DNA from 4 places in the Halioglobus japonicus genome. Region 2 is predicted to be linked to each of the others. Evidence: predicted binding sites of a transcription regulator. Region 2 holds the regulator's gene; each other region holds the start of a gene.

Region 1 (4,545 bases), 1.6 Mb from region 2:
AGAATTGAGGCCATGACCAGCATTGCCATGACCACCTGCACGGTGAAACTGGCGTGAAGAATGAGGTCTATCAGGCTAAGTTGCTCTTCCAAGAGGGATCCCCTTTTGCGTTATGTCATTCTGCCCCGGACAGGCGTGCCACCATATCCCGGGGTATACGGCGCGGTTTGACCGAAGTGCTGTCTACGCATGCGATGCGAATGTCGCCACCGGCAAGCACTTCGTCGCCGCGCAATACTCGCTGGGCAAAGGTCATCGAGGCCCCGCCCAACTCAGTGATCTCTGCCGTGGCGATCAATTCATCGTCCAACTTGGCAGGTGCCCGGTATTCTACCGCCACATTGCGCACCACGAACATCAGATCGTTATTGAATATGTAATCTTTGCCGTAGCCCATCGCCCGCATGAACTCCGTGCGAGCGCGCTCCATAAATTTGAGATAATTGACGTAATAGACAATACCACCGGCATCCGTATCTTCAATGTAGACACGTAGCGGCAGAGAAAATTCCTGGCCAGACGTCACTCTTCCTGCCCGCCATCTAGATCCAGCGACAAATTGCCCGCCTCACCTGGCCTGGGCTGAGGCAGCCCGAAATGCAGGTAGGCGTTGCGCGTCACCACTCGGCCGCGGGGTGTGCGCACCACATATCCCTGCTGGATCAGGTAGGGTTCGAGCACATCTTCAATCGTCCCGCGCTCCTCGGAAATGGCCGCAGCTAGGCTATCGACCCCCACCGGACCGCCATCGAACTTCTCAATCATGGCGAGGAGCAGGCGGCGATCCTGGTGATCAAAGCCCTGCTGGTCAACGCTGAGCATATCCAGCGCGCGGTCAGCGACTTCAGCGCCAATATGGCCATCAGCCTTCACTTCCGCGTAATCGCGGACCCGGCGCAACAGGCGATTGGCAATTCGGGGCGTGCCCGGGAGCGGCGCGCAATTTCGGTGGCGCCCTGCTTGTCGATGCCCATACCGAGAATGCGCGCCGAGCGCTCCACAATATGTGCAAGGTCGGCGACCTCATAGAACTCAAGGCGCTGCACGATACCGAAACGATCGCGCAACGGTGAGGTAAGCAATCCCGCGCGCGTGGTGGCACCGATCAGGGTGAAGGGAGGCAGGTCGAGCTTGATCGAGCGGGCCGCGGGACCTTCCCCGATCATAATGTCGAGCTGGTAGTCCTCCATGGCCGGATACAGCACTTCCTCTACGAAGGGGCTGAGGCGATGTATCTCATCGATAAACAAGACGTCGCCGGGCTCGAGGTTGGTCATCAGCGCAGCGATATCACCGGCCTTCTCCAGCACCGGTCCTGAAGTCGTTTTAAGGGACACGCCCATCTCGTTGGCAATAATGCTCGCCAGCGTGGTTTTGCCCAGCCCGGGCGGGCCAAAAATCAGGGTGTGGTCGAGCGGCTCACCGCGGCCTTTGGCCGCCTGCAGAAATATACTCATCTGCTCGCGAACAGCCTTCTGGCCGACGTATTCATCCAGCGATTTCGGGCGAATAGCGCGATCGAGGGCATCCTCCCGGGGGCCTTCAGGCTCCGGGGCGATCAGGCGGTCGGTTTCTATCATCCGCTCACCATCGATTTCAGGGCCCGGCGGATCAGCTCTTCCGAATCCGCAATGGAGTCATCGTTCACTGCGGCAACCACCTTGGCCGCTTCGGCCGGCTTATACCCGAGGGCAATTAGCGCGCCCTCGGCGTCGGCGACCATATCGGCCACCGGTTCGATCACAGCGCCACCAGCGGACCCGCCGGCTTCCATCTCGCCGAGCCAGTCCTTGAGCTTGTCGCGCATCTCAATCAACAGGCGCTCGGCGGTTTTTTTGCCCACCCCGGGCAGGGCCGACAGGCCGGAAATATCGTCGCGCTGCACGCAGCCAATAAAGCTTTTGGCATCCATACCCGAGAGAATGGTCAGGGCCAGCTTGGGCCGACCCGGTTCACTTTGATTAATTGGCGGAACAGTTCACGATCGCGCTCATCGATGAAGCCATACAGCAGCTGGGCGTCCTCGCGCACCACAAAATGCGTGAGCAGTGTCACCTGCGCCCCCAGCTCGGGCAGCTGGAACAAGGTGGTCATGGGCACCTGCAGCTCGTAGCCGACACCACCGACATCCACCAGAATATCCGGTGGCTGTTTGGCAGCCAGCGTACCCCGAATTCTACCTATCATGGAGGGCCGATCCCCTTAACGTATCCGGCGCCGGCGCACAGAAGTGGCGCCAGCCATGTTGATCATACTCTGTTGTGTGTGCGCGTGACACAGGGCAGCGGCCAACGCGTCCGCGGCATCCTCGGCGGGCTCAGAAGGCAGTTTTAGCAGCACTTTCACCATGTGCTGCACCTGCCCCTTATCTGCCGCACCAGTACCGACCACAGACTGTTTGATTTGCCGGGCCGAGTACTCAAACACATCCATATCCTGGGCCGCGCAGGCAACAATCGCCGCGCCCCTGGCCTGCCCCAGTTTGAGGGCAGAGCCGGCGCTCTTCCCCATGAAAACCTGCTCAATCGCCAGCGTTGCCGGCCCGTAAAGCTCAACCAACTCAGTCACACTGTCGTAGATGATCTTGAGCCGAGGCGCGATATCGCCCTCGGGCAGCTTAATCACACCCGACGTCACGTATTCAGCCTTCCCGGTCACATAATTGATGATTCCGAAGCCCGTTTTCCGCGACCCCGGATCGATTCCCATGATCAGCGCCATCGCTTCGCCCCGCGCCACCCCACCAATGTCATTATTCTGTACAAATATACAGGCATCTCCCCACCCCGTCACCCGGGGTCAGACCCCAAATTTCTCAGGCACCCTGGGGTATTAGTAGATGTCGGCGTTGGTGTAGACGTTCTGGACGTCGTCGAGGTCTTCGAGGGCGTCGATGAGGGCGAGGATGGATTCGGCGCTGCCGGCGTCTGCCATGGGCACGGTGGTGGAGGCGATCATGGTCACTTCGCCGCCGGCGGGCTCGAGGCCGGCCGCTTCCAGCGCCATTTTGACGGTGCCGAATTCCTCCCAGGGAGTAGTCACATCCAGAGACCCATCCTCGTGAGCAGTGATATCTTCCGCACCGGCTTCCAGAGCCACTTCCATGACCTGTTCTTCGTCAGCCCCAGGGGCAAACCCGATCTGACCGACCCGGGAAAAGAGATAGGCAACCGAGCCATCTGTGCCCAGATTACCGCCACGTTTGGTAAACGCATGGCGCACTTCGGCCACGGTACGGTTGCGGTTGTCTGTCATCACCTCAACCAGTACCGCGACACCGCCGGGAGCGTAACCTTCGTAGGTCAGCTCCTCCATATTGTCGGCTTCGTTGGTACCGGCGCCACGGGCGATAGCGCGGTCGATGGTGTCCCGGGTCATATTGGCACCCAGGGCTTTGTCGACCGCCGCGCGCAGGCGGGGGTTATCTTCGGGATGGGGGCCGCCCTGCTTGGCGGCCACGACGAGCTCACGGATCAGCTTGGTGAATACCTTGCCGCGCTTGGCGTCCTGAGCCGCCTTGCGATGCTTGATATTGGCCCATTTACTGTGGCCTGCCATGGCTGAACTCCGCGCTGGCGCCTAGAGAAGGCTCAGGCGCCTTCGCCTTCGGCCTTCTGGCGCAGACGAATATTCAGTTCACGCAGCTGCTGGGCATTCACCTCGCCAGGCGCGTCGGTCATCACACAGGCCGCTGTCTGGGTTTTGGGGAAGGCGATTACATCGCGAATGGATGCCGAATCGGTCATCAACATCACCATGCGGTCCAGGCCAAAGGCGAGGCCACCGTGGGGCGGTGCACCGTATTGCAGGGCCTGAAGCAGGAAGCCAAATTTCTCGTTGGCCTCCTCGTCACTTATCTCCAGAATGCGGAAAACCGCTTCCTGCATCTCGCGCTCGTGGATACGGACACTGCCGCCGCCGAGTTCACAGCCATTCAGCACCATGTCATAGGCACGCGACAGCGCGCCGGCGGGGTTGGCTTCCAGCTCCTCGACACTGCAGGAAGGCGCAGTGAAGGGGTGGTGCAGCGGAGTCAGACCACCATTGCCATCGTCTTCGAACATCGGGAAGTCAACCACCCAGAGAGGTGCCCAGCCTTCACGCACCAGACCGAGATCCTCGGCCACCTTGATGCGCAGCGCACCGATTGCCTCGTTGACGACATTGGCCTTGTCTGCACCGAAGAAGATGATATCGCCGTCTGCAGCGCCGAGACGCTCCATCATCTCCATAACCACTTCATCGGGCATGAACTTGAGAATGGGCGCCTGCAGGCCCTCAACCCCGGCCGCCAGGTCATTTACCTTGATCCAGGCAAGGCCCTTGGCACCGAAGATGGAAACATACTTGGTGTAGTCGTCGATTTCCTTGCGGCTGATCTTGGCACCGCCGGGCACTTTCAAAGCGGCAACACGGCCGGCTTCATCGTCCGCGGGACCGCGGAAGACCTTGAAGTCGACCTGCTGCATGAGGTCATCAACGGACACGAGTTCCATGTCGATACGCAGGTCCGGCTTGTCCGAGCCATAGCGCTCTATAGCCTCG
Region 2 (4,545 bases):
GATCTGGCGTCAGTTTGTGGCCTGTCAGATGCCGGCAGCGGAATACACGTCAACCACCGTGACCGCGGCTGCAGGCGAGTACGAGCTCACCGCCAAGGGACGCATAATCCGGTTTGATGGCTACACCCGAGTGCAGGCGCCTGCTGCGCGCAAAGGCGACGATACGGTACTGCCCGATCTGAAAGAGGGTGACGCGCTGTCACTCAAGAAACTCGATCCTGCCCAGCACTTTACCAAGCCCACCCCGCGCTATGGTGAGGCCAGCCTGGTGCGCGAGCTTGAAAAGCGCGGCATCGGCCGGCCATCAACCTACGCGTCGATTATCTCCACCATCCAGGATCGCGGCTATGTGCGCCTGGAAAACAAACGCTTTTATGCTGAGAAGATGGGCGATATCGTCACCCAGCGACTACAGCGCAGTTTTACTGACCTGCTCGACTACGGCTTTACCGCCAATATGGAAGAGCGGTTGGATGACGTGGCTGATGGCAAGCGCGACTGGCGAGATCTGCTGGACGCCTTCTATGCCGAGTTCAGCGACCTGCTCGAAACGGCCAATGAACCGGAGCCCGTGGGCATGCAGCCCAATGAGCCCACCATGACCGATATCGCCTGCGATAAATGCGGGCGTCCGATGCAAATTCGCACTGCCAGTACGGGGGTGTTCCTGGGGTGCTCCGGATACGCGCTGCCGCCGAAAGAGCGCTGCAAGAACACCATAAATCTGACCTCGGGGGATGAGGCCATCCGCGAGGATGCAGATGACGAGGCCGAATCTCGCCAGCTGTTGGAACGCCATCGCTGTACCAAATGCAACTCGGCCATGGACAGCTACCTGATCGACGAAGATCGCAAGCTGCATGTCTGTGGCAACAACCCCGATTGCGACGGCTTCGAGGTCGAGCACGGCAAGTTCAAGATCAAGGGGTACGAGGGGCCGACCCTCGAGTGCGATAAGTGCGGTAGTGAAATGCAGCTCAAGAACGGCCGTTTCGGCAAGTACTTCGGCTGTACCAATGAGGAGTGCAAGAATACCCGCAAGCTGCTCCGCAACGGCGAGCCGGCACCGCCCAAAATGGATCCGGTGCCGATGCCGGAGCTGGCATGCGAGAAGGTCGACGATCACTACGTGCTGCGCGATGGCGCCGCTGGTATGTTCCTCGCCGCCAGCGGGTTCCCGCGCAACCGGGAAACCCGTGCGCCGTTTGTGGATGAGCTGCTGCCGCACAAGGAAGCCATCGATCCAAAGTACACGTTCATATTCTCTGCGCCGACTGAGGATGACGACGGCAACCGTGCCCAGGTGCGTTACAGCCGTAAGACCAAGGAGCAGTATGTCATGACCGAGAAGGACGGCAAGGCTACCGGCTGGAAGGCCTACTACCGCGGCGGTAAGTGGGACGTTGAGCAGAGCAAGAGTCGGGCGAAGAAAAAGTGAGTTCCGCTCGCGGCCAGGCCAACCATGCGTTGTACCTGGCCCGCATCCTGATTGGCGCCTGGCGCCGTGACCTCGACACCCAGAGCGTGGCGGCCAAGATCCTGGCCAGTGCCTATTGGCCCGGGGTGCGCAATCACCTGACAAATGCCTACGGCTGGTTTCTTCTGGAAATCACCCGGCCCGGTGGATTGCCGGAGACGCCGCCACAATGTCTTGCCGAATTACCGGAGATTGTCGCAGGCAAGGCCATGCCCGGTGAGATTCGCGAGTTCCAGCGCCTGGAGCGGGAGGGCTGGATTGGCGCCATGTTATCGGCAGAGAGTGATGCACCGCAGTCATCGTCGATGCAGAACCTGGCGGTGGCAGCCGCCGGTGCCGATCCGGAGCAGGCCGAGACCTGGGCAAACCTGCTACAGCAGCTGTTCGACCGCATGGGCGACTCCCTCGACGAGTACTAGTTCCGGGGCAGGAGCAGGGCGCTCAGGCGTCTATTGCGGCTCTTGCTGCTGTCGCCGCACACTGCCCGCAACTGCGCACCCGTTCACAACTATTCCCGAATAAGCCCTATCGGGCACCCATGGCTGCTGTTATGATGAAGTGGCAGTGTTCGCAACAACAGAGGTTTATTGAGTGTCTGCATCCTTACTGGAGATTGTCGACCTGGGCGACGGTGAAATCGTTCTGCAACGTGCTGACGATGATTCCGCGCCGCTGGTGACCATACAGTTCTCCGACGAATCGCGCATGTACCTGATGGAAAACGGACTGGAAGTGGCCAAGGCCATGATTCAGGCCGGAATTCAGGCCGCGGCCAATATCATGGAACAGAATGAAGCTGAGGCGGATGCCGAAGCTTACGCTGAGCCAGAGGCACCGCGCGTCCTGCACTGACAGGCGTTATTCGACATCCCGCCGGGGCGTTGCGCCACCGGCTATCTGCAGCCCCCTGAGGGGCCTGTCAAAGCCCCTACCGCTTTTAAAAACGTCCGCTGCCTAATTGCCGCGGCGCAGCACACCTACACTCAGGCCTTCAATCGCAAACGATTGCTCGCGCAAATCGACCTTGATGGGCTCGAAATCAGGGTTCTCCGGCAGGAGTTCCAGCAGGTTCTTATCGCGCCCCTGTTGCAGTCGCTTAACGGTGACCTCGTCTTCGATGCGGGCCACAATAATGTCGCCATTATTGGCCACGGGCGTGCTGTGAACGGCCAGCAGGTCGCCGTCGAAGATACCGATATCGATCATCGAGTCGCCAGTGACGCGCAGGAAATAGTCAGCTGCGGGTTTGAAAAATTGGGGCGGGAGGTCGCAGTATTCCTCGATATTCTCCTCGGCGAGCACCGGGTTACCGGCGGCCACCCGACCGACGATGGGAATACCTTGGGTATCGGGCAATTTAATGCCCCGTGAGGCGCCGGGGATAATTTCAATCGCGCCTTTGCGGGCCAGTGCCTTGAGGTGCTCCTCTGCGGCATTGGCTGATTTGAATCCCAGTTCGCGGGCTATGTCGGCCCGGGTGGGCGGGAAGCCCGTGTCATCGATATGTGCACGGATAATATCCAGCACCTGTTGCTGCCGCTTGGTAAGCTTGTCCATGTGTGCCCCATCTGTGTATTTATACAGGTGCTGTGATTATATACAGCATGGGCAGCGGATAACAACGCCTAAAAATCCTCCACGCCATACATGGCTTCGGGCTCGATGGAGTTCAGTGGACTATTCCAGTCTTCCGGTTGCATGGGCAGGTCGGGGTCCAGCAGGTCTTCGTCATCCAGCTCAAAGGCAGAGCGCCAGTCTTCCGGGGCTTCCGCGCGTTCCAGCAGCATTTCGCGCCAGGCATCGAGGTCGTATTCAGACACTTCGCCATCCAGGTATTGGGTTTCGATGGTGAGGTTACTGGGATCCCAGTCCACCACCTCGAATAAGGCATTGGTTTGCAGATCCTTGTACCAGCCACCGACAACGGGGCTTAGCATTTTCATGGAGATTTTCCTCCCCTTTTTTCGTGTGCGGCAGACCAACATATCACGCTGGCGTGGGCTGTCCATTATGTGATAACGCTATAAAAACAGGGATGGAAATAGCTTTTACGGCGACGGAAATTCTTTTCAAAAGAGATCAAGCAGTTGCGCTGGACTTCAAGAGATGACTTAATCTGTGCCGCTGATTTATATAATCTTTCGAGACTAAACACGCGGTTCCCACATGAAAAAATTGTCTAAAAATCGTGCTTTTTGCGCTAGAAGAGGTGGCCAGTGACGAGCCTTGGATCGCTTTTCGACAGCCTCGCGCTCAGCCTGGGATTGGAGGGGCAGCTTTTGGCCCTGATCCTACTGGTGACCCTGGGCGCGGTGGCTCACCTGGCCCTCGGAATGCTGGTGCGACAATTGCACCGCGCCGCGAGCGCCACAGACTACAACTGGGACGATGTGGCCGTCACGGCGATGGCGGTGCCGGTGCGGGTGCTGCTGTGGGTGCTGGTGCTGTATCTGGCCCTGGAAATTTACCCGGTGGCGGAAACCCTGCAGGCCTTTCTCGCCCAGGCTTACGACACTGCGCTGGTGGTATTGCTGGCCTGGTTCCTGCAACGACTTATTCACGGGGTAGAGGAAGAGCTGCTGTGTGAGACCCGCGGCACCCGCCAGTCGGCGGACAAGGCCACCGTGCGCGCGGCGGCCAAGCTGGTGCGCTTTGTGCTCTGGATTACTGCCGGGCTCATGATTCTGCAGAGCCTGGGCGTATCGATCTCCGGGCTGCTTGCCTTTGGGGGCATTGGTGGTATTGCGGTGGGTTTCGCGGCGAAAGATTTGCTCGCCAACTTCTTCGGCGGCCTGAGTGTGTACCTGGACCGGCCCTTTACGGCGGGGGATTGGATTCGCTCACCCGATAAAAGTATTGAAGGCACGGTAGAGGACATAGGCTGGCGCCTGACCCGTATTCGCACTTTTGATCAGCGGCCGCTGTATGTGCCCAACTCGACGTTCTTGCAGATCTCCGTGGAAAACCCCTCGCGCATGCTTAACCGGCGCATCTACGAGACCATCGGCCTGCGTTACCAGGACGCCGCGCTCATGGCGCCGGTGGTTACCCAGGTCAAGGAGATGCTG
Region 3 (4,545 bases), 1.1 Mb from region 2:
GCGTCAGCCCTTTGGCAATATCACCATTGCCAATACCGATGCCGGTGCTGAGGCCTATACCCATACAGCCATCGACCAGGCCTACCGGGCCGTGGGTGAGCTGCCGGCCTGAACAATGATGTCGTTATGATGCGTCGGCCAGCGCCGGGATGGCCCGGCGCAGCCGCACGTACATAAACAGGTAGATGGCGAAGGCAATCAGTGACGCGATGGCACACATGATGAACACGCTGCCATAGCCCGTATTGGCGGCGAGAAGCGACGCGGCCATGTTCGGGCCAATGATCTGCCCCAGGCCCTGGGCGCCAGGCATCAGCGCAGCGAACTTGCCGGTGTGATCGACATTGGCGATGGTGGCCGACTGGTACACATCGACAAATATCCAGCAGAAATTAAAGGCAAACATGCTCACCATCACGTTGATGTTATTGATGCCGTTGGCGAGCATGGCCACGATAATGGCCTGTGCAACCAGGGTGACCAATAGCGGCCTCGCCAGACCGAAGCGGTTGCTGATCAGGGTGGCACAGGCACAGCCAATGACCGAGAACACCGAGGTGTAGACCAACATCTGGCCCACCCAGTCGGGGTCGGCCTCGGAGGCAACGCTCGCCAGTTCGATATACGTCCAGTAGGCGCCGATATTGAGATAGGTGAAGAGTACCGCCGCCAGCACCAGCCAGGGCACCGAGCGGGGAATTTCAATGGCGTTGTGTAGTGGCTGGCCATCGTCGTCGATATAGGTCTCCAGTTGCAGGCGTTTTTCCACCGGGCGTGGTGGCAGCCAGGGCAACAGCAGCAGGCCGACCACATAAGTGCCGATGAAAAACAGGTAGATCTGGTTCATCGTCAGCTGCGGCAGCAGCCATAACTCGCCGCCCTGGGAGAAGGCGAAGGCGAACAACAGCAGGTTGAATGCGCGCGCGGGTTTGGCGGTGCCTGCCAGCGTGGCCACCGCAATGGCGGTGAATGCCCCGCTGCCGGCCCCGGCAATGGCGCGCAGCCACAGGGTCTCCTCATAGCTGGTCATCACCGTGCACAACGCATTGCCGGCAATCACCACCACGGCGGCACCGAGCACCAGCAGCCGGCGGTTGACCCGGGCCACCAGCGGTGCCATGAGCACCGCGCCGAGGGAAAAGCCGCCCAGATCGGCGCCGGCAATCCTGCCGACCTGTACTTCGGTGAAGCCGAGTAACTCCACCCAGGCGGTGCTGATCACCGGAATTCCTACCATGACCGTGTAGCCTGCCAGCGCCATGTAAATGGCCACGGCGATGGAGCGCCAGTCGTCGAAAATGGTGCGCGTGTGGGCCGTTGAGCCAGTGTCAGCCACGTACGTTATCCCCTGTGTTGTTATGGTGTTTGGTGACGAGTCTAGAGTCGCGTTGGGCGAGCGTCTAGTGGGCGTATAGGACAGGAGCTCTATCCTATGCCCGGGCTGCGTTCATGTTCTGTCCGGGGGCTATACTGTACAGAGGCTCCCGGTGCTGCCGGGCGAATATAGGCGAGAGTGAGGTGAGGCAATGACCCACGGCACACTGCTCGAAGAAGAACTTCACACCCGGGTGGTGGCAACCTTTCCCGACACCGATACCGCGCGGGCGGCTCGCACCGCGCTTGGTCGGCAGTTCAACCTCGACCACGCCCGTATGAGCGTGCTCACACCCGACCAGGCCTGCCTGATCACCCAGGGCAGCAAGTTTGATCACGGCCCCAGCGGGCGGGTGCTGCAGCGGCGCCAGCTCAAGTTTACGCTGATGGCGTTTGGCCTGATGTTGGTGGGTATGCTGGTGCTGCATGTTCTGGAGATCAACGGCGTACTGAGCGAAGGGCAGATGAGTGTCGGGCTGGGGGTGTTGATTACCGCAGTGATCATTCTCACAGTGCACGGACTGTTGTCGTGGCAGCATGTGCGTATGCTGGGCGGGCCCAGCCGGGGAAGGAGGGGCAATACTCCTGATCGACCTGCATGATATCAGCGAATCCTATGAGCTCTGCGAGGCCCTGAAAGCCCCGGGGGTGACGGTATTCACTTCATCCATTGCCGGTGACACCTGAGCCGCGTTTACCTACCTGCCTGAAATGGCGACATGTGATTTCCCCCGGCCGAAATTAGTGGCCTGAGGGGGTTGCAATTCAATTTCAAAGCACTGAGTATATATACAGTAGTTTTGCTGTATGACGTTATGTGGGTAACGACGCTGATGGCAGAGCTCGAAAGTAAGTTGTTTTGTTGAATACGTGGGATGTCATGAAAAAAGTGGTTAAAAAGAGTAAAGGGAGCACAACAATGGATGCAAATAAGGAAAAAGCACTCGATGCAGCGCTGGCCCAGATTGAGCGCCAGTTTGGTAAGGGTACCGTTATGCGCATGGGCGAGCAGGAGCGAGAGGCTATTCCCGCCATCTCCACAGGCTCACTGGGCCTGGATGTCGCGCTCGGCATTGGCGGCCTGCCCAAGGGCCGTATCTGTGAAATTTATGGCCCGGAATCTTCCGGTAAAACCACACTCACCCTGCAGGTGATCGCCGAGGCCCAGAAGGCCGGCGGCACCGCGGCGTTTATCGACGCCGAGCACGCGCTGGATCCGGTGTACGCCGAGAAACTGGGCGTGCAAATGGACGACCTGATCATGTCCCAGCCGGATACCGGTGAGCAGGCCCTGGAAGTGGCCGAGATGCTGGTACGCTCCGGTGCAGTGGATGTACTCGTCGTCGACTCGGTGGCGGCGCTGACGCCCAAGGCTGAAATTGAAGGTGAGATGGGTGATTCCCACGTGGGCCTGCAGGCGCGTCTGCTGAGCCAGGCCATGCGCAAGCTCACCGCCAGTATCAAGCAGACCAACTGCCTGGTGATCTTTATTAACCAGATTCGCATGAAGATCGGTGTGATGTTCGGCTCCCCCGAAACCACCACCGGTGGTAACGCCCTGAAGTTCTACTCTTCTGTACGTCTGGACATCCGCCGCATTGGCGCAGTGAAAGACGGCGACGAGGTGGTCGGTAACGAAACCCGGGTGAAGGTGGTGAAAAACAAGGTATCGCCGCCCTTTAAGCAGGCCGAGTTCCAGATCATGTACGGCAAGGGTATTTACCACATGGGTGAAGTCATCGACTGGGGTGTAAAGCTCAACCTGGTGGATAAATCAGGCGCCTGGTACTCCTACAAAGGCGACAAGATTGGTCAGGGTAAGGCCAATGCTTCCAAGTTCCTGGAAGACAACCCCGCGGTGGCGAACGAGATTGAGTCCGCTATCCGCGCCCAAACCCTGAACACAGGTAAGCCCGAAGCGGCAGAACAGGAGACTGCCGAGGAGGGTACCGAGCAGGAGTAATCCCGCTCACCTGATCTGCTGATTGTTCCCACAAGGCGCCGGGGCTCCACGAATCCCACTCTCGGCCCCGGCGCCTTTTTTATTCCCCCTCTCCCCAAAAAATAGTTCGCTGTGCCAGTCGTGACACTATCCGAAGTCAGTGCATTGAATGGCGTATCTACTGGCGGACTGGTTCTTTTTTGAAAGTTTATTGTGAATATTGGTGAATATTGACTATTCATCTGACAAATCAGTGGGTTACGTGCAGCCTTGAGGGATAGATTTAGTCTCTGGGATGGGCTATGGTTGTCGCAGTCGCAGTAGGGACAACTAATCCGGTTTCTCCGTGTTGCCGTAGTTAGCCCCGTAAAAAATGCATAACAAAGCAGAGGTAATATAATGAAGTTTCGCAAAAATTTACTCGCCGCAAGTATCGCAGCAGTGCCCGCCCTGGCCCTGACAGGAAACGTCATGGCGCAAGGCATGCTCGAAGAAGTGATTGTGACTGCCCAGAAGCGTTCTGAGAGCCTGTCCGACGTACCTATCTCGGTGAATGTGGTCGGTGGCGAACAGATCTCCAATGGTGGTATCACCAACCTGAACGACCTGGCCGACTGGGTCCCCAACCTGAGCATGAACCAGACCGGTCTGGGCACCAACGTGACCATTCGCGGCATTAGCTCCGGTATCAACCCGGCGTTTGAGCAATCGGTTGGTATGTATGTCGATGACGTATTCTACGGCCGTCCGCAGTTGGCCCGCGTGCCTTACCTCGATGTTAACCGCGTGGAAGTCCTGCGCGGCCCGCAGCCTATCCTATTCGGTAAAAACGCTATCGCGGGTGCGATCAGCGCCGTGACCAACCGCGCTGCCACCGATGTTGTAGAAGGCTTCGCTGAAGCGTCTTATAACTTCGACCAGGAAGGCTATGAAGTTCAGGGTGCGGTCAACATCCCCATCGGCGACACATTTGCCATTCGTCTGGCAGGTTTGAAGCGCGACGAGGATGGTTACTATGACAACACCTTCCTGGACCAGACTGAGTCCCAGTTGGATCACGAGATCATACGAGCCAACATTCAGTGGGATGCAACCGACAATCTTTCGTTTAATCTGAAGATTGAAAACGCCGACTTCACCACAGAAGGTCGTTTCCTCGAAATTATTAATCCCGTAGGTGGACCGCCCACCTATGCCGATGCCCTGCTGGCCGCCACTGGCGGCGCGGT
Region 4 (4,545 bases), 890 kb from region 2:
ATACTCGTTAGCTCGATGCTTTGGAACGATGACTACAAGGAATCTGCCGGCGTACTTCAGTTCCTGCAAAACAAGGGAAATGGCAGGTTTAGCGATATCACCGATAAAGCGCTTTACAACTACAACCTCGGCAACCAGGGCGGGCACGACAACCTGCTTATGGACGTGAATGGCGATGGTTTCATTGACATTCTGGCGGTTGACGCATCAACGAGGGTAGCCGAGCCGCACGAGTGGACAGGCTGGATCGGTGAGATCTACCGCGTCCCAGATCAAGCCTGGGCAAATGAGGTGCTTATAAACACCGGCAACGGAAAGTTTGTATCGACCCTCTGGGAGGGCTTCGCCGAACTGGACCAGCGCACGGAGTCAATCCTGAAATCCTATGGGCCAACCTATGAACCCTACTTTCTGGGCGGCCAAAAATACTTCCCCTATTTGCTGGCTGACGGCCGACTCGGCTTCATCACTTATGGGGTGGCCAATGAACGCGAGTTTTATTTCGATGTCAGGGCGAACAGTCGGCTACATACCGGGCCAAATGCCACTGACCCATCGCGGCACGGCGCGGCGGGCTATAACGAGTACTACTATCTCACAGAGAATCCCGATGTCGTAGCTCTGGTGAAGAAGGGCGAATTCGAGAATGGCCTTGAGCACTACCTTGAAATCGGCAAAGCTGAGGGCCGTCGAGCGTTCGCTGAGGGCGCTGTAGTTCGATAAACAAAAGTCCCACAAACACCGGTTCGGTAAACACACCACAGCGCCAATCTTGTGCCAAGGGTCCTCCAATAGGAGGGCCGCGTGTTATAAGAAAAAGGCTCCGTTGAAGGGAAATAGCCCTCGGCAATTTCCCATAACAGCTTGCGCTCCTCCATCTCTTCCCAGAATTGAAGATGTCGAATTTCTCGCAAGAAATAGTTAATAGAGTTGGTAGCAAGGCCATGCCTCAAGTTTTCAGTGGTATAAAGGGTCGGGAAGAAATCGAGGGCATGGTCGTCCAGGCGAATGACCAGAAACCGCTCAACCTCGTCGACTATGAGGGTATCTATCTGGCGAATGTGCCGACCGTTTTGGTAAACATAAAATTACGCTTAACGGACGACACTCCACAAAACCGAAGTGGTTTACAGTTTTTCGCTCAAATCTTAATAAAAGTCGTTTTCTAGCAGGGACTTATGCGATTTGGTGTACAGAAGGTAGAAACCACCTCGTCAAAACGGGATGTCGTCGTCAAAGCTGCCGCCCTGGGATGCAGGGGGCGCGGTATCCGGGTAGTCGTTGGTGATGGGGGCGCTGTCGCTTGCCGCGGCAGAAATTTTCCAGCCCTGCAGGTTGTTGAAATAACGGCCGTTGTATTCGCGGCCACGAATATCGAAAGTGACTGTCACTTCCTGACCGGGCTGCAGACTTTCCAGTAGCGCCACCTTGTCCTGCACAAACTCGAGGTTGATATCCTGGGGGTATCGGCCGTCGTCGACGGTCACCACCATCTCCTGCTTGCGGAAGCCGCTGTCGAAGGTCTTGAGATCCTGGATGAGTTTGATTTTGCCGGTAAGTTCGTAAGACACCCTGATAAATCCGCGTTATTTATGCCAGTACGTATCATAGCGTTTTTCTGCAGTGCGTTGGCGTTTTTCTCGTGTTCGGTTAGCGCTGCCAGTTGAGTAATTGCTGATTTTATGATCAGGCGTCGACTTTAATGGTAACTGGTGATTTTTACTCTGGCCTATGGGCACGGCCGCAGTTAGCATGGCTGTAAAGCGGCATCCAGAGTGGATGATGTCGCTGTGAAACGTAAGGCACTAGGGCATCGGGCATGAAGACCAGTAGTATGGTCAGGTTGGTATTTGGAGTAGTTGCAGCATTGTTTCTGGCCGGCTGCAAGATCGAAATCTATGTGCCTGATGGTGGCGCTGTGGTCACGACATCCGGTGATGTCCGCTGCGAAGCGGGCCAAATCTGTCGGCTGGACGTCAACGACTTGTTCTTCGACCAGGTATTTACTGCGTTGCCCGCCGAGGGCTTTACTTTTGTGGGCTGGCGAACTCGTGACCGCGGCCTTTGCGGTGGCAGTGTGGAAGCCTGCCATCTCACCACCGCGGGTATGGAAGGCAATGCGAGCCTGATGGCAGTGCTGGAGTCAGATGAGGTGTTCTATCTGGAGCCAGTCTTTGAGGCCACGGCGCCGTTTCTGCTGCTCTATGGGGGTGACGAACAACAGTTTTATCTGGGATGTCTCAATTGTCCGGGAACCTTTCTTGATTCAGTGTGCAATGCGAACGGCAACCATGGTGCTGCTTTAGCCCATTACAGTATCTGGAACGCTGCCGGTGATTTCGGGTCCCTAGTCACCAATTACAGTCCATGGAATATTTTCGCCACCGCCGCTCCGGTCATTCGCGACACCGACGGACAATTCTACGGTTACCTCACCGCCAACGTCGCCCAGCCAGGCAGAACCACGTTGCCACTGTTGGTGCAGCTCACTAACTACGCTGCCGATCCGCAGTACTCGTTGCCTGCGGTGAGGGATTGGTTCTGTAACTAGCGTACCGAGGCGCCCGTCGCGGAGTCAGCCTCGATCGTCAGGCTCGGTGGCGTTGTGCACGGCCTCGCCGACAATCACATGAATGAGATCGATGATCTTGGCGACGGTTTCCTTGAGCTCAGGATGATCGTAGACCAGGTCGTTAAAGCGATGTGCCCGTGTGACCATGCGGCTCATCAGCACCAGTTCACCCTCCGTGAGCACCTTGCCCTGGTCCATTTCATCCTTGACCTTGAGCAGGAAGGGTAAGCGATAGCGAACAAAGCGCTCAATAACAACCTGCTCGACGCCATCGTGGTCCAGTTCTTCGTCGCGATGTAACTCGGGAAACTTATATTCTTCTTCAGCGCTGTCTTCGTCGTCTTCTGCCACGGTTTATCGCCCTGTGCAATGGGATGCCTGCATCAACCACAGATCAGACAGCGGCCGCTTGCATGGCTGTTGTGCCCCGTATGGCGCGCCTTGGCGGTGATAGCGCAGAGCTGGAAAATTGATCAATTTTTGGCTAAAGTGCGCCACCTTGGGCCTCCCTGCGTATACCTGCGTAACCACAGGCCCGCTTCTCCCCTGAACTGAGACAAAACTGGTATGAATTCGGCACTTCCAGCGCAACCGCTGCGCGCGGCTATGAACGCCTCTACTCCGAAAGTATATGTGCTGCACGAGCACGACGAATGGACCTCGCACCTGCAGGTCAGGCTCGAGGAATTGGGTGTGCCCTATGAAATGTGGCACCTCGATCAGGGGCTTCTGGATCTGTCAAAAGCGCCACCTGAGGGCGTGTTTTACAGTCGAATCAGTGCGTCTTCGCATACGCGCGATCACCGCTACGCGCCGGAATTCACCGAAAGTGTATTGGCGTGGCTTGAGCGCCATGGCCGGGTAGTGATTAACGGCAGCCGCGCTCTGCGCCTGGAAGTGAGCAAGGTTAACCAGTACATGGCGTTGAATGAGGCGGGCATTGCCACGCCGAGAACACTGGCCGCCGTTGGCAGGGATAACGTGGTTGAAGCGGCCCGACAACTGGGTATGGATAGCTTTATCACCAAGCACAATCGCGCTGGCAAGGGGCAGGGGGTACAACTGTTTCACTCCATCGAGGCCCTGGAAGATTATCTCTATAGTCCCGCGTACGATGCCCCGGTGGACGGTACCACGCTAATCCAGCAGTACATCAAGGCCCCCACTCCGCACATTATTCGCCACGAATTTATCGGCGGGAAATTTTTCTACGCAGTGAAAATTGATACCTCAGAGGGGTTTGAACTCTGCCCGGCGGACGCCTGCAGCATCGACACCATGTTTTGTCCGGTGGAGGGGCAGCCCGAGGAGCCCAAAGCCAAGTTTGAAATTCTCACTGACTACCACCCTGAATTTATCGACCAATACGAAGCGTTCCTGCAGGCCAACAATATTCAGGTGGCAGGGATTGAAGCGATTGAGGATGACGCTGGTCAGATCTACGCCTACGACGTAAACACCAATACCAACTACAACTCCGATGCGGAGGCTGTGGCCGAGCGCTACGCCATGTTGCAACTCGCGCAATACCTGGCTGCGGAGCTGGAGGCGTTGGCGCCCGTTAAGGCCTGAGCCTTATCGGCCCAGTGCCAAACGGGTGTGACGCGATTATAGAATCCGTCCGCCCAGCGAGATGCTGGTATGGATACCGCTGCCACAGCCGCGGCCTCCCCAGGAGCTATAGCCGCTGGAGATACCGACGCTGCCGTGGCGATGTCGCCGCGATCACCGAGTGAAGTCGGGGGTGTATAAACCGTACCGCCGCTGTCGGCCACAGCATCAGTCGCCGCGGCAATATCGTAAACCGATAGCAGCGAAACCCACTGGGAGATGTCAGCGGAGGTGGCCAGCTGTGTCTGGTCTATCATGCCGCCGATGGGACGGCCCTGGTTGTAAATCATTCGATAATTGAGGTTGGCGTCGGGCAAGGAGCGAAATTCCCAGCCCAGTAAAGTCGCGTAAAAACGTTCTGT

The links. Region 2 encodes LexA, which represses DNA repair genes until DNA is damaged. Its sites were predicted from a motif close to ACTGTNTNTANANACAGT; they were not measured.
Region 1: the regulator LexA is predicted to act here: its motif matches at 2,757-2,774, upstream of ruvC (crossover junction endodeoxyribonuclease RuvC).
Region 3: the regulator LexA is predicted to act here: its motif matches at 2,153-2,170, upstream of recA (recombinase RecA).
Region 4: the regulator LexA is predicted to act here: its motif matches at 1,674-1,691, upstream of BST95_RS07215 (DUF3127 domain-containing protein).

What each region holds. Positions count from the first base shown of each region.
Region 1 is NZ_CP019450.1:3,990,650-3,995,194, forward strand. It holds gene tolQ (protein TolQ) at 1-92, opposite strand, end outside; gene ybgC (tol-pal system-associated acyl-CoA thioesterase) at 116-526, opposite strand; partial or broken gene ruvB (Holliday junction branch migration DNA helicase RuvB) at 523-1,580, opposite strand; partial or broken gene ruvA (Holliday junction branch migration protein RuvA) at 1,577-2,187, opposite strand; gene ruvC (crossover junction endodeoxyribonuclease RuvC) at 2,203-2,721, opposite strand; gene BST95_RS18840 (YebC/PmpR family DNA-binding transcriptional regulator) at 2,833-3,558, opposite strand; gene aspS (aspartate--tRNA ligase) at 3,591-4,545, opposite strand, start outside.
Region 2 is NZ_CP019450.1:2,398,971-2,403,515, forward strand. It holds gene topA (type I DNA topoisomerase) at 1-1,438, shown strand, start outside; gene BST95_RS11340 (DUF6586 family protein) at 1,435-1,896, shown strand; gene BST95_RS11345 (hypothetical protein) at 2,069-2,329, shown strand; gene lexA (transcriptional repressor LexA) at 2,432-3,034, opposite strand; gene BST95_RS11355 (DUF6763 family protein) at 3,103-3,420, opposite strand; gene BST95_RS11360 (mechanosensitive ion channel family protein) at 3,694-4,545, shown strand, end outside.
Region 3 is NZ_CP019450.1:3,469,066-3,473,610, reverse strand. It holds gene BST95_RS16340 (FAD-dependent oxidoreductase) at 1-112, shown strand, start outside; gene BST95_RS16335 (MFS transporter) at 125-1,336, opposite strand; gene BST95_RS16330 (hypothetical protein) at 1,527-1,976, shown strand; gene recA (recombinase RecA) at 2,294-3,337, shown strand; gene BST95_RS16320 (TonB-dependent receptor) at 3,716-4,545, shown strand, end outside.
Region 4 is NZ_CP019450.1:1,510,198-1,514,742, forward strand. It holds gene BST95_RS07205 (FG-GAP repeat domain-containing protein) at 1-723, shown strand, start outside; gene BST95_RS07215 (DUF3127 domain-containing protein) at 1,215-1,571, opposite strand; gene BST95_RS07220 (hypothetical protein) at 1,820-2,551, shown strand; gene BST95_RS07225 (hypothetical protein) at 2,576-2,923, opposite strand; gene BST95_RS07230 (ATP-grasp domain-containing protein) at 3,140-4,144, shown strand; gene BST95_RS19650 (VOC family protein) at 4,075-4,545, opposite strand, start outside.